DNA from 2 places in the Cronobacter universalis NCTC 9529 genome. Region 2 is predicted to be linked to the other one. Evidence: predicted binding sites of a transcription regulator. Region 2 holds the regulator's gene; the other holds the start of a gene.
What was found. The regulator PurR, encoded in region 2, represses purine synthesis genes. The targets are predictions, from matches to a motif close to CANGCAAACGTTTGCNTG.
Positions count from the first base shown of each region.

Region 1: the regulator PurR is predicted to act here: its motif matches at 4,712-4,729, upstream of raiA (ribosome-associated translation inhibitor RaiA).

Region 1 is NZ_CP012257.1:3,243,125-3,250,430, forward strand. It holds gene clpB (ATP-dependent chaperone ClpB) at 1-691, opposite strand, end outside; gene yfiH (purine nucleoside phosphorylase YfiH) at 821-1,549, opposite strand; gene rluD (23S rRNA pseudouridine(1911/1915/1917) synthase RluD) at 1,546-2,526, opposite strand; gene bamD (outer membrane protein assembly factor BamD) at 2,656-3,393, shown strand; gene AFK65_RS14965 (lysozyme inhibitor LprI family protein) at 3,446-4,651, opposite strand; gene raiA (ribosome-associated translation inhibitor RaiA) at 5,005-5,349, shown strand; Phe leader region at 5,453-5,577, shown strand; gene pheL (pheA operon leader peptide PheL) at 5,454-5,501, shown strand; gene pheA (bifunctional chorismate mutase/prephenate dehydratase) at 5,599-6,759, shown strand; gene AFK65_RS14980 (SMP-30/gluconolactonase/LRE family protein) at 6,791-7,306, opposite strand, start outside.
Region 2 is NZ_CP012257.1:1,950,630-1,957,935, reverse strand. It holds gene nemA (alkene reductase) at 1-573, shown strand, start outside; gene gloA (lactoylglutathione lyase) at 665-1,072, shown strand; gene rnt (ribonuclease T) at 1,168-1,839, shown strand; gene AFK65_RS08925 (Grx4 family monothiol glutaredoxin) at 1,909-2,256, opposite strand; gene AFK65_RS08920 (C40 family peptidase) at 2,602-3,420, shown strand; gene AFK65_RS08915 (MFS transporter) at 3,491-4,657, opposite strand; gene cydH (cytochrome bd-I oxidase subunit CydH) at 4,922-5,011, opposite strand; gene purR (HTH-type transcriptional repressor PurR) at 5,304-6,329, shown strand; gene punR (DNA-binding transcriptional activator PunR) at 6,348-7,259, opposite strand.

The DNA.
Region 1 (7,306 bases), 1.3 Mb from region 2:
CTTCCGGCACTTCGCCGTTAACGATACGCTGCGCCAGCCCTTCGACTATCGCGGTTTTACCGACGCCAGGCTCACCAATCAGTACCGGGTTGTTTTTGGTACGACGTTGCAGCACCTGAATCGTACGACGGATTTCTTCATCACGGCCAATGACCGGATCGAGCTTGCCCTGTTCGGCACGCTCGGTTAGATCGACGGTATATTTTTTCAGTGCCTGCCGCTGATCTTCGGCCCCCTGATCGTTCACGGTTTCGCCTCCGCGCATATTTTCAATCGCTTGTGTGACATTCGCGGTCGTAGCGCCCGCGGCTTTGAGTAAATCCGCAAGCGTGCCGCGCGACTCCAGCGCCGCCAGCACAAACAGCTCTGAAGAAATAAAATTGTCGCCCCGTTTCTGCGCCAGCTTGTCGCAGAGATTCAGCGCGCGCACCAGATCCTGAGACGGCTGAACGTCGCCGCCGGTGCCTTCCACCTGCGGCAGGCGGCTCAGCGCCTGATCGAGATCGGTGCGTAACTTCCCGGCATTAACGCCTGCGGATGTCAGTAACGGGCGAACGGAACCGCCTTCCTGATTTAGCAGGGCGCTCATGAGGTGAAGGGGTTCGATAAACTGGTTGTCGTGACCCAGTGCGAGAGACTGGGCATCGGCGAGAGCAAGCTGGAATTTATTGGTAAGACGATCCAGACGCATAACTCCTCCCATAACAGGTCAAAATTGCTACTGGAGATTAAATGAGGTCATCCCTCAATTATTCAAGGTTAATGGCCTGAAATATGTGGAGCGTCAGTTATCCGTACCGGATCGTCTTGATTCAATAGGTTATATCAGCCAAATGAAACTTGCCAGACGACCTGTCGTTCTGTCGCGGCGATACGAGAAAAAATCGTGGCTTTCGCTGTAGGTGCAGCGCTCACCGCCATAAACAGTGGTTACGCCCATCTTCGCGAGACGCTGGCGCGCCAGAAGATAGATATCGGCGAAATATTTCTCGCGGTGCGGGCGAAAAGCGGCCGCAGCGGCCGGGTCTTTAGCGATAAACGCCTCGCGCACTTCCGGACCGACTTCAAAAGCCTGCGGGCCAATCGCCGGGCCAAGCCAGGCCTGGATGGTGGCGGGCGGCGCGCGAAAACAGGCGACGGTCTCTTCGAGCACGCCTTCGCACAGCCCGCGCCAGCCTGCGTGCGCCGCCGCCACTTCCGTGCCGGACGCCTCGCAAAGCAGCACCGGCAGGCAGTCGGCGGTCATCACCGCGCAGACCGTTCCCCGCTCACGGGTATAAGAGGCATCCGCGCGCTTAGACGCATAGGGCCCGCCATCGAGATGAAGGACATCTTTGCCGTGAACCTGCTCAAGCCAGACGGGCGCGGAAGGAAACGTCGCCGCCTGATAAAAGCGCCGACGGTTCTCTTCGACATGTTCCGGATTATCCCCGCAGTGCGCGCCCAGATTTAACGCGTCATAAGGCGGCAGGCTGACGCCGCCGTGGCGGGTTGAGCTACAGGCCGCGACGCCCGAAGGCAGCGGCCACTGCGGAGTAATCAGTTTCATAACCAGTCCACGTCGTCTTTATGGGCTTCAAAATCAGCGCGCAGCGCGTCGATAAGATCGACCATATCCTGCGGAATAGGCGCATGCCACTCCATCAGAATGCCGCTAACAGGATGGTAGAGGCGCAGCATCGTCGCATGCAGCGCCTGGCGATCGAACTTACGCAGCGCCTGAATGAATGCTTCACTCGCGCCTTTCGGCGGGCGCGGACGGCCGCCATACAGTTGATCGCCCACCAGCGGATGGGTGATGTGCGCCATGTGTACGCGGATCTGGTGCGTACGGCCGGTTTCCAGACGCAAACGCAGGCGGGTGTGAATCCGAAAATGCTCCATGATGCGGTAGTGCGTCACCGCCGGTTTACCCATCGGATGCACCGACATATGGGTGCGTTTGGTCGGATGGCGGCTGATAGGCTCGCTGACCGTACCGCCCGCCGTCATATGACCGATCGCCACCGCCTCATACTCGCGGGTAATTTCGCGCAGCTGCAGCGCTTCGACCAGGCGCGTCTGCGCCGGGACAGTTTTCGCCACAACCATCAGGCCGGTCGTGTCTTTATCCAGACGATGCACAATGCCCGCACGCGGAACATCGACGATAGGCGGGTAATAGTGCAGCAGCGCGTTCAGTACGGTGCCGTCCGGGTTGCCGGCGCCCGGATGAACCACCAGATCGCGCGGCTTGTTGATAACCAGAATATCGTCATCTTCATAGACGATATCGAGCGGGATATCCTGCGGCTCGAAGCGCGCTTCTTCTTCGATTTCAGCATTGATGGCGACACGTTCCCCACCCAACACTTTCTCTTTCGGCGTATCGCACATCTGGCCGTTTACCAGCACGCGCTGGTCGAGGATCCATTCTTTTATGCGTGAACGTGAATAATCCGGGAACAATTCGGCCAAAGCCTGATCTAAGCGTTGACCGAGCTGTGACTCGGACACCGTTGCGGTGAGTTGTACTCGTTGTGCCATATACAGCTTCTTCGTTAACGTTGGGTTTTACGGCTTTGCCGTTTAATATAGTGTGCTATTGTAGCTGGTCTTAATCGGGAGCTGGAACAGTGAAACTCCCGCATAACATCTGAGGAAAGTCAAAACGTCATGACGCGCATGAAATATCTGGTGGCAGCCGCCACGTTGAGCCTGGCTTTGGCGGGCTGCTCCGGTTCTAAGGAAGAGGTGCCCGATAATCCGCCTTCAGAGATCTACGCGACTGCGCAGCAAAAGCTGCAGGACGGTAACTGGAAAGCGGCAATAACGCAACTGGAAGCGTTAGATAACCGTTATCCGTTTGGCCCTTATTCTCAGCAGGTACAGCTGGATCTGATCTACGCCTATTATAAAAATGCCGATCTGCCGCTGGCCCAGGCCGCTATTGACCGCTTTATTCGCCTTAACCCGACTCACCCGAACATCGACTACGTGATCTACATGCGCGGCCTGACCAATATGGCGCTGGATGACAGCGCGCTCCAGGGCTTCTTCGGCGTCGATCGCAGCGACCGCGATCCGCAGCATGCGCGCGACGCGTTCCGCGACTTCTCGAAACTGGTTCGCGGCTATCCGCAGAGCCAGTATGCCACCGACGCCACTAAGCGTCTGGTCTATCTGAAAGATCGTCTGTCGAAATATGAGCTTTCCGTTGCGCAATACTACACCAAACGCGGCGCGTGGGTGGCGGTAGTGAACCGTGTTGACGGTATGCTGCGTGATTATCCGGATACCCAGGCGACCCACGAAGGGCTGGGCCTGATGGAAAACGCCTATCGCGAGCTGCAGCTCAATGCGCAGGCGGATAAAGTGGCGAAAATTATCGCCGCGAACAACACCGGCTCCTGAGCTTCGCTTTAGCGTAAAAAGCCAGCCCACCGGGCTGGCTTTTTTATGGGCGTTACTCTCCCGTCCAGCCCGAACCGTCAATGAAGATCACGCGGTCATCAAGCCACTCGCGCACAATGTTATCGGCGGCCTTACGAGCGTTTTCGGCCGTCCAGCCACGATCGTTCTGAAGCCATTCCGCGGTCGCCTTACGCGCGGGCTCAATCGCCGCCAGCGCTTTTTCACGCTGCGCTTTCGGCCAGGCGGCTTCATCCTTCCACTCGCGGATCTCGTTTTCAGAATCACGCGGCTTTTTACCCTGCTCCGCAGGCTTGAGGTAATCCTCAGGTTTAACGGTCACATGCAGTTCAAAGATCCGCCAGTCCGCATAGCTTGAAAACTGAATGGTCCCGGCGCCGTCGCTGGCTTTACTCAGCGCATCGCTGAACGCATCGTTGAGCGCCTTCCAGGCGGGCGTACTGAAAATCGCGGCCTGCGGCGCGCAAATCGGCGCGGAACCGTCGCGCGATGAGCCATACAGCGCCCCGAACGCCTCATAGGCGGCCTGGCCCTGCGCCGGGAAAATAAAGCAATGTACGTACGGACGATCGTCATCGTTTTCGTAGTCGAGCCTTTCGATATGCATACGCAACAGCGTCAGCACCGCCCGGTCTTTACTCTCCTTCGGGTCGCTGTCGATATCTTTCATTATCGACCAGGCGAAATCATCATCTTTAAGCCCGTCCAGCGCCATCTGGTGACGCTTATTGGCCTCCTGCGCCGTCACGCCGCTGGCGGGCACGAAACGGTTGAGATAGACCAGCCATGCGGAGGCCAGCGGTGTCTGATACTGGCGTAGCTTATCGGCCGCCGTGGCGGGGGCTGTCGGGATAAGGCTCACCGCGGCATCAAAGTCGTGGGTGGCGCGGTGCGCGATACGCTCAAGCTGTTCAGCGCGGGGTTTCATGGAGGCCGTCAGGCACGCGTTAAGCTCGCTCGCGTTACCCGCGCAGGCGTTGCGCGTTTTAAGCCACGCGCGCTGCTCCGTGCGTAACGCCGCGGCATCCTGCGCAGTCATGCTTCCCGTTGCGCGCAGATAACTGTCATTAATTTTGCTGTCCAGCTCACCGAGCGGCTGTTGCTGGCAGATGGCGTATTCCACGGGCGTGCCCGCTTTATCGCAGTCAAATGATGCGGCGACGGCAGGCATGGCGCTACAGGCAAACGTCACACAGAACGTAAGACGGCGAAGCGCCGCCAGCCGGGAAGTGGCTTTCATAACAATCCTTTTGAGGTAAGACCTGCACATTCAGGCAGGCGGTAATAACGCATTATTGCCGAAGCCGCCGTTTTCGAGGAGCTCTTAAAAAAGGTACAGCCGTGAAGTGACGGAAAAATGTTCGCAAGTGCAGGATTGATGAAGCTTTAAACAGGAAGGACGATGAGGTTAACTCATCAACTATGACCGCTTTTCACGAGGCCGACAAGGGAAATCCGCCCTCTTCCTGTCCTGACTCACAAAAACACTTTATTGACAAAAAGTGACAAAATTAAGTGATCTGAATCACGCAAATTGACGCAGGGGCGGTTATGCTGAAGTTACCAAGACGGGAAAGACAAGAGGTAACATTTATGACAATGAACATTACCAGCAAACAGATGGAAATCACCCCCGCTATCCGCCAGCACGTCGCCGACCGTCTCGCCAAACTTGAAAAATGGCAAACTCATCTGATTAATCCGCATATCATTTTATCTAAAGAACCCCAGGGGTTCGTCGCTGACGCCACCATCAACACGCCTAACGGTCATCTGGTCGCCAGCGCCAAACATGAAGATATGTACACGGCCATAAACGAACTCATTAACAAGCTGGAAAGGCAACTGAACAAGGTGCAGCATAAAGGCGAAGCCCGCCGCACCACCGGCTCTGTTAAAGACGCTAACCTCGCCGAAATCGAGGAAGAAGAAGAGTAAAACCATCAGCGTCATCTTTTATCACGCGCCTTCGGGCGCGTTTTTTATTGACAGAACAAAAAGGGTGCGGGTACTTTACCGGTATGCTTATTAAGGAATCTCTCATGAAGCAACACGCGTTTTTCTTCGCTTTCTTTTTTACCTTCCCCTGAACGGGAGGCGTGTCGTCGTACAGAAAGCAAGCGAAGACGAACTAACAGGCCTCCCACTCCGGGGGGCCTTTTTTATGGCTATACACAAGGTGGCGTTATGACTGCGGAAAACCCGTTGCTGGCCCTGCGCGATAAGATCAGCGCGCTGGATGAACAATTACTCGCCCTGCTGGCGCAACGCCGGGCGCTGGCGGTTGAAGTGGGAAAAGCGAAACTCGCCACTCACCGGCCGGTCAGGGATATCGATCGCGAGCGGGATTTACTGGAACGGCTTATTAGCCTTGGCAAAACCCACCATCTCGACGCGCACTACATCACTCGGCTTTTTCAGTTGATCATCGAAGACTCCGTTCTTACCCAGCAGGCGCTTCTCCAGCAGCATCTTAACCAGACCAATCCGCACTCCGCCCGTATCGCGTTTCTCGGCCCGAAAGGCTCTTATTCGCATCTGGCCGCCCGCCAGTACGCCGCCCGCCATTTCGATCAGTTCATTGAAAGCGGCTGCGCGAAATTCCACGACATTTTCAACCAGGTCGAGACCGGCCAGGCCGATTACGCCGTGGTGCCGATCGAGAATACCAGCTCCGGCGCGATTAACGATGTCTACGATCTGCTGCAACACACCAGCCTGTCGATTGTCGGCGAACTGACGCTGCCTATCGATCACTGCGTGCTGGTCTCCACCTCCACCACGCTTGAGAAAATCGAAACCGTCTACAGCCATCCGCAGCCGTTTCAGCAGTGCAGCCAGTTCCTCAAGCGCTACCCGAACTGGAAAATCGAATATTGCGAAAGCACCGCCGCCGCGATGGAGAAAGTCGCGCACGCCAGCTCTCCTTATGTCGCCGCGCTCGGCAGCGAAGCAGGCGGCGCGCTGTACGGTTTGCAGGTACTGGAGCGCAACCTCGCCAACCAGACGCAGAACATCACCCGCTTTGTGGTGCTGGCCCGTAAGGCTATCAACGTGTCCGATCAGGTGCCGGCGAAAACCACGCTGTTAATCGCCACCGGCCAGCAGGCTGGCGCGCTGGTCGAAGCGTTACTGGTTCTGCGTAATCACAATCTGATCATGACGAAGCTCGAATCGCGCCCGATTAACGGCAACCCGTGGGAAGAGATGTTCTATCTGGATATCCAGGCGAACCTCCACGACGCCGCGATGCAGCAGGCGCTGAAAGAGCTGGCGGAGATCACCCGGTCGATGAAAGTGCTGGGCTGTTACCCGAGCGAAAATGTGGTGCCGGTCGACCCGGCGTAACCAGAAGCGGCCGGGAACCCGGCCGCTTTTTTCATCCTTTGAAGCGCGGCTTCGGCAGACCCGCGACGCTGACCTCAAGCGTAAAGAGCGCGCCGGAGAGCGGGAATTTTTCCAGCTCCTCCAGATCCATGTTTTCCCGCGTAGTGGTGATATAAAGCGTTTTCATCGCCGGGCCGCCAAAACAGACCATCGTCGGGCAGCGCACCGGCAGGCGGTGTTCTTCAAGCTGCTCGCCGTCTGGCGAAAACCGCGCGATGCGGTGGCCGTCATACATCGCCGTCCAGTAGCAGCCTTCCACATCCAGCGCCGCGCCATCAGGAATGCCTTCGCCGTCGCCAAAGGTTTTGAAAATTTCGCGTTTGCCCGGCTCGCCGAGCTCATCAAGCGGCGTGCGGTAAATGACGCCTTTCGGCGTATCCGAAGTGTACATCCAGCGTTTATCCGGACTGAAGGCAAGCCCATTGGCGCCGTGAATATCGCTCTGGATAACATGCGCGCTCAGGTCATTGTCCACCCGCACCAGCAGCGCGCCTTTGTAATCGCCTGG
Region 2 (7,306 bases):
TTCGATATGGCCGAGCTGCACTCCGCCCACGGTTACCTGCTGCACCAGTTCCTGTCGCCGTCCTCTAACCACCGCACCGATCAGTATGGCGGCAGCGTGGAAAACCGCGCGCGTCTGGTGCTTGAGGTGGTCGACGCCGTGAGCAAAGAGTGGAGCGCCGACCGCATCGGCATCCGCGTGTCGCCGATTGGCAGCTTCCAGAACGTGGACAACGGCCCGAACGAAGAAGCCGACGCGCTCTACCTGATTGAAGAGCTGAACAAGCGCGGCATCGCGTACCTGCATATGTCTGAGCCGGACTGGGCGGGCGGCGTGCCTTACACCGACGAATTCCGCCAGAAAGTGCGTGAGCGTTTCGATGGCGCGATCATTGGCGCTGGTGCCTATACCCGTGAAAAAGCCGAAGCGTTGATCCAGAAAGGGCTTATCGACGCCGTGGCGTTTGGCCGCGACTATATCGCCAACCCGGATCTCGTTGAGCGTCTGCGTAAAAAAGCCGATCTTAACCCGCAGCGTCCGGAATCCTTCTACGGCGGCGGCGCGGAAGGCTACATCGATTACCCCACCCTGTGATCCAAATTGATAGCGGCGGCCTTCCGCCGCTATACTTAAATCCTGTTTCACCCAAAAGCATTATCACAAGCCGTTTATTTAAGAGGATCTTATGCGCTTACTTCACACCATGCTGCGCGTTGGCGACCTGCAACGCTCCATCGACTTCTACACCAACGTTCTTGGCATGAAACTGCTGCGCACCAGTGAAAACACCGAATACAAATATTCGCTGGCGTTTGTCGGTTACGGTCCGGAGAGCGAAGAAGCGGTGATCGAGCTGACTTACAACTGGGGCGTGGAGAGCTATGAGCTCGGTACAGCCTACGGCCATATCGCCATCAGCGTGGACAACGCCGCAGAAGCCTGCGAGCGCATCCGCAACAACGGCGGCAACGTCACCCGTGAAGCGGGCCCGGTTAAAGGCGGCACCACGGTTATCGCGTTTGTTGAAGATCCGGATGGTTACAAAATCGAGCTTATCGAAGAGAAAGACGCGGGTCGCGGCCTCGGCAACTGATCCCTCCGGCGGGCGTTCTGCCCGCCTTGCTGCATCCCGCCGTGAAATTTGCCATAATGCGCGCTGCTTTAATTCCCCAAACTTAAGAGACGCTGATGTCCGATAACGCTCAACTGACCGGTCTGTCCGACCGTTTTCGTGGCTTTTACCCTGTTGTCATCGATGTGGAAACCGCCGGTTTTAACGCCAAAACCGACGCGCTGCTGGAGATCGCCGCCGTGACGCTGAAAATGGATGCCGACGGCTGGCTCACCCCCGATGAAACGCTGCATTTTCACGTTGAGCCTTTTGAAGGCGCTATTCTTCAGCCGGAAGCGCTGGCCTTTAACGGTATCGATCCGCACAACCCGCTGCGCGGCGCCGTCAGCGAATATGACGCGCTGCACGCCATTTTTAAAATGGTGCGCAAGGGCATGAAAGAGAGCAACTGCAACCGCGCGATCATGGTGGCGCACAATGCTACGTTCGATCACAGCTTTATGATGGCGGCCGCGGAGCGCGCGTCGCTCAAACGAAACCCATTCCACCCGTTTGTGACCTTCGATACCGCGGCGTTAAGCGGACTGGCGCTGGGTCAGACGGTGCTGGCGAAAGCCTGCATCGCCGCGGGCATGGCGTTTGACAGCACCCAGGCGCATTCGGCGCTCTACGACACCGAACAAACCGCCCTGCTGTTTTGCGAAATCGTCAACCGCTGGAAACGCCTGGGCGGCTGGCCAGTGCCGCCGCTCGCCGCGGAAGACGCGACGCCGCAGAACAACGACTAAGCTAACGCAGCGCAAAAAAAAGCGGCCACCAGGGCCGCTTTTTTGTCTGCGCGATAAGGCGCGACGGGATTATTCCGCGTCCGGGGTCGCCGGATTGTGCTTCGCCGCCGTCTCTTTGATAAGCGTCTGCAGTTCGCCGCGCTGATACATTTCGATAATGATGTCGCAACCGCCGACCAGCTCGCCATCCACCCACAGCTGCGGGAAGGTCGGCCAGTTAGCGTATTTCGGCAGTTCCGCGCGGATATCCGGGTTTTGCAGGATATCGACATACGCAAAACGCTCGCCGCAGGCGGACAGCGCCTGTACCGCCTGTGCGGAGAAGCCGCAGCTCGGCAGTTTCGGGGAGCCTTTCATGTACAGCAGAATCGGGTTTTCAGCGATCTGGCGTTGAATTTTTTCAAGCGTAGTGCTCATTGTCTTACTTCCTCAAGCGTCATTACGGCGTTAGCTTTACATTGTAGCGGCTCCGGAGCGTCCCGAAAATGCATAATCTTGCGCTTAAGCCCGGCGCCGTGCCGTGGTGAAAGAGAAGCAAATAATAACACTTTTCTGTAAGCTGCCGATATTCTCCTCTGAGAAGGCGCGCTAAAATGCGCTCCGACGCAGCGGCAGCAGGTTAAAAAGAGTGCGCCGGTTAACGAAACTACGCTCTGAACACGATTTGCTGCTTAACTTCGGACATTTTTTTAGATTAGAATCAGCAAGCTCTTAAAATTCATCCGTTGGCATGATTGCCGGCTTTATGCAGGGGAATGCTCAGTGGCGCGCAAAACAAAAATTGCTCTTACGCTCTGTGCTTTATTAATGACTTCATCACTGGCATTTGCGCCATTCGCGCAGGCGTCGGAGCAGACGCGCGCCTCGAAGGTACAAAAGGCGCACGCCAGTACGGTGAAAAAGAAAACCAGCACAAAAACCGCCAAAAAAAGCAACAACGCAACGAAGACCAAAACGGCGAAAACCGCCAGCGAGAAGCGAAACACCACCGCAAAACGCACCAGTAAGACCACCTCTTCCGTCAGTAAAACCGCTTCCCGCCGCGCTTCCGCCACCTCCGTTAAACAGGCCAGCAGCCGCCTGAGCGCGCAGACCTGTAGCAAAACGCGTAAAAATCGCAAAACCAAATGCGTCAGCGGGCCGCTGACTATCGCGGATGCCCACAAAGCGCGCGTGAAGAAAGCCCAGACGACCGCCATGAACAAGCTGATGAACCAGATCGGCAAGCCGTATCACTGGGGCGGCGCTTCGCCTCGCACCGGTTTCGACTGCAGCGGCCTCGTCTGGTATGCGTATAAAGATCTGGTGAAATTCCGCATTCCGCGCACCGCCAACGAAATGTATCACCTGCGCGACGCCGCGCCGGTTAACCGTGGCGAGCTGGAAAGCGGCGATCTGGTGTTCTTCCGCACCCAGGGCCGCGGCACTGCCGATCACGTCGGCGTCTATGTCGGCAACGGCAAGTTTATTCAGTCGCCGCGTAGCGGTCAGGAAATCCAGATAACGTCGCTGAGCGAAGATTACTGGCAGCGTCATTATGTCGGCGCGCGCCGGGTGATGACGCCGCGCACCATTCGCTAATCGGTTTATTCACATCAAAAAAAACGGAGAAGGTTACCCTTCTCCGTTTTCTTTTTTACGCCAGCAGACGTTATTCAGCGCTGCACGCCGTTTGCGCCTCGCGACGGCTGGAAAGCAGCACCAGCAGCAGGCCAAGTGCGGCAATCAGCGCGCCCATCACCGGCACCACGCTATAGCCGAAGCCGGCGTGAATGACCGCGCCGCCTGCCGCCGCGCCAAGCGCGTTGCCAAGGTTAAACGCCCCGATATTGACCGATGACGACAGGCCCGGCGCTTCGCTGGCGACGCGCATCACGCGCATCTGCAGCGGCGGCACCACGGCGAACGTCGCCGCCCCCCAAACCACCATACTCACTGCCGCGCCGATCTCCGTTTTCGCAAGCCACGGGATCGCCGCCATAATGACGATAAGCAGCATCAGGAAGCCTTTCAGTGTGCCGCTCACCGAGCGGTCCGCCAGGCGGCCGCCCAGATAGTTGCCGATGGAAAAACCGACGCCAATCAGCACCAGCATGGCGGTGACGAACGCCGCGCTGGCGTCAGTAATATGATGCAGAACAGGCGCGATATAGGTATAGAGCGTAAACATCGCGCCCGCGCCGAGCACCGTGGTCAGCAACGCGCTGACTACCTGCGGACGCATCAGCACCGCCAGTTCGCTTTTCACATCCGGACGCTCGCCGCTGCCGCCTTTCGGCAGGGAGAACCAGAGGCTCGCCATCGCCACCAGCCCAAGACCGGCGGTCGCCAGAAACGACATTCGCCAGCCGATGGTTTCGCCAAGCCAGGTCGCCGCCGGCACGCCGCCGATATTGGCGATGGTCAGGCCCATAAACATCGTCGCGACGGCGCTCGCCTGTTTATGCTTCGGCACCACGCTTGCCGCAACGACTGAGCCGAGCCCGAAGAACGCCCCGTGGTTAAGGCTGGTGAGAATACGCGAGGCCATCAGCGTCATGTAATCCGGCGCCAGCGCCGAGAGCACATTGCCGAGCGTAAAAATCGCCATCAGGAAAATCAGCGCGCTGCGTCGCGCGCGGTGCGACAGCAAAAGCGTCATCAGCGGCGCCCCCACCATCACGCCAACCGCGTAGGCGCTGATCAGCATACCGGCGGCCGGAATCGAGACGTTGACGCCGTTGGCTATTACCGGCAACAGCCCCATCGGGGAAAACTCGGTCGTGCCAATGCCAAAAGCACCAATAGCCAGTGCCAGTAACGGGAAGTTGACTTTCATTCATTGCTCCAGAAATTTTACAACAGCGCCGGAGATGCCCGACGTTACAGCAGGATGCAGAGAGGATGGCAGTTTCAGTCAGAAAAGATAAGTGACAAAAACAGCAAAATATTATTGCACGGGTGTTAAAAAACACGCGCAAATTGTTATTAGCGAATCATAAGGGAAAAGCGTGAAAAAGAAAGGAAACGGCGGGCGAAAGGCGCTTAAGCGCAGGAATGGTATAAGAAAGCGGGAGAACGGGGACGCGCTCCCGCCTGGCGCTTAATGCAGGATGGCGGTAAAAGCGCCCGCCACAATCAGGCCCAGTACAACAAGCGTAGTGACCAGCGAAAATTTCAGATCGGTACTCATGGTATTCTCCTTAAAGACCCCATAAAAATCAGGTAGTGCGCATTTTTGCATAAACGGGCCGAAAAATCCTGCGACATTTAACCAGATATGCGTTTTCCCTCTTCCCCTTTCGGGAAAGATAAGCCAAAATTCGTCGCTACTTTATTCGGTACCGGCCATCGACCCCTCCTCACGATAAATGTCGCGTTTCCCGGCATGCCGCACGTCCCCTCGTGGCACACAGGGGTGTGTACAGGCAAACGATTAACCCGTGATTTTGCAGGGCTCAGCCAGGGGTCTGGAGTGATTATTAATGGCAACAATTAAAGACGTCGCGAAGCGAGCCAACGTTTCCACAACAACAGTCTCACATGTAATTAACAAAACCCGTTTTGTGGCGGAAGAGACGCGCAACGCGGTATGGGCGGCTATCAAAGAATTACACTATTCGCCAAGCGCCGTGGCGCGCAGCCTGAAGGTGAACCATACCAAGTCTATCGGGCTGCTGGCGACCAGTAGCGAAGCGCCCTATTTCGCCGAAATCATCGAAGCGGTTGAGAACAGCTGCTTTGCGAAAGGCTATACGTTGATCCTCGGCAACGCGCATAACAATCTGGAAAAGCAGCGCGCGTACCTGTCGATGATGGCGCAAAAGCGCGTCGACGGCCTGCTGGTGATGTGTTCGGAATACCCGGAGCCGCTACTCGCCACGCTCGAAGAGTACCGTCATATCCCGATGGTGGTGATGGACTGGGGCGAAGCGAAAGCGGATTTCACCGACTCGGTTATCGATAACGCGTTTCAGGGCGGTTATCTCGCCGGGCGTTACCTTATCGAGCGCGGCCATCGCGATATCGGCGTTATTCCGGGGCAGCTTGAGCGCAACACCGGCGTCGGGCGTTTTTCCGGCTTTATGAAAGCGCTGGAAGAAGCGGCCATCAAAGTGCCGGAAAACTGGATCGTGCAGGGCGATTTCGAGCCGGAATCCGGTTATCGCGCCATGCAGCAGATCCTCTCGCAGCCGCAGCGCCCCACCGCCATCTTCTGCGGCGGCGATATTATGGCGATGGGCGCTATCTGCGCCGCGGATGAGATGGGTCTGCGCGTGCCGCAGGATATTTCGATTATCGGCTACGACAACGTGCGTAACGCCCGCTTCTTCAGCCCGGCGCTGACGACGATCCATCAGCCGAAGGAGACGCTGGGCCAGACCGCGTTCAATATGCTGCTCGACCGCATCGTCAACAAGCGCGAAGAGTCGCAGACCATCGAGGTGCATCCGCGCCTGATCGAACGCCGCTCGGTGGCGGACGGCCCGTTCCGCGACTATCGCCGTTAATCCCCTCCGGGAGCCGTATTACTGCGGCTCCCGCAGCCACTCCTTGTTCAGCGTTTCACTGTCCCCCAGATAATCGAGCAGCCAGCGCAGCGCGGGCGAGGCATCGCTTTGTCGCCACGTCAGGCAGCAGGCGGCGTCCGGGAACGGGTTTTCCAGCGTCAGCGCATGCCACTCCCCGCTATCGAGCCACGGCTTCGCGAAGTGCGTCGGCACCATGCCGATACAGAGCCCTTCGCTCAGCGCATCGGCGGCGCAGTGCCAGTCCGGCACCACCACGCGCCGCTGGTTATCCAGCAGCCAGGTGATGCGTTTGGGCAGCGATCGCGAGGTGTCTTCCAGCACCAGCGACGGGTAATCGCGCAGCCTGTCGTCGCTGAGCGCGCCGTCGCGCTGCGCCAGCGGGTGATGATGCGCCACCACGCAGCGCCAGCTCAGCATGCCCATATCGCGAAACGCGAAGCGCCCGCCGACCGGGATCGCCTGTGTCGCGCCGATGGCGAGTTCCACGCGCCCGTCCGCCAGCGCGTCCCAGACGCCGTTAAACACCTCCTGCGACACCTGCAATTCGACATCGGAAAAGTGCCGGTAGAAATCGAGCACCAGACGGCGGGTGCGTTCCGGACGCACGATGTTGTCCACCGCGATGGAGAGCTGTCCTCGCCAGCCGTTGGCGATCTGCTGGCACTGCTGACGGGTGATCATCATTTTTTTGATGACAGAACGCCCCTCGCGCAAAAACCAGGCGCCCGCGGGCGTCAGGACCACATCGCGATGGCGGCGCTCGAAGAGCGACACCGCAAGCCACTCCTCCAGCTGGCGCACCGTATAGCTGACGGCAGAAGGCACGCGGTGCAGTTCCGCCGCCGCCGCGGTGAAGCTGCCGGTGCGCGCCACGGCGTCGACGACTTCCAGAGAATATTCAGACCACATTTTCTGCCTGCAAAATTTTTGAATGGAAACGGCAAATATTAGCGTTT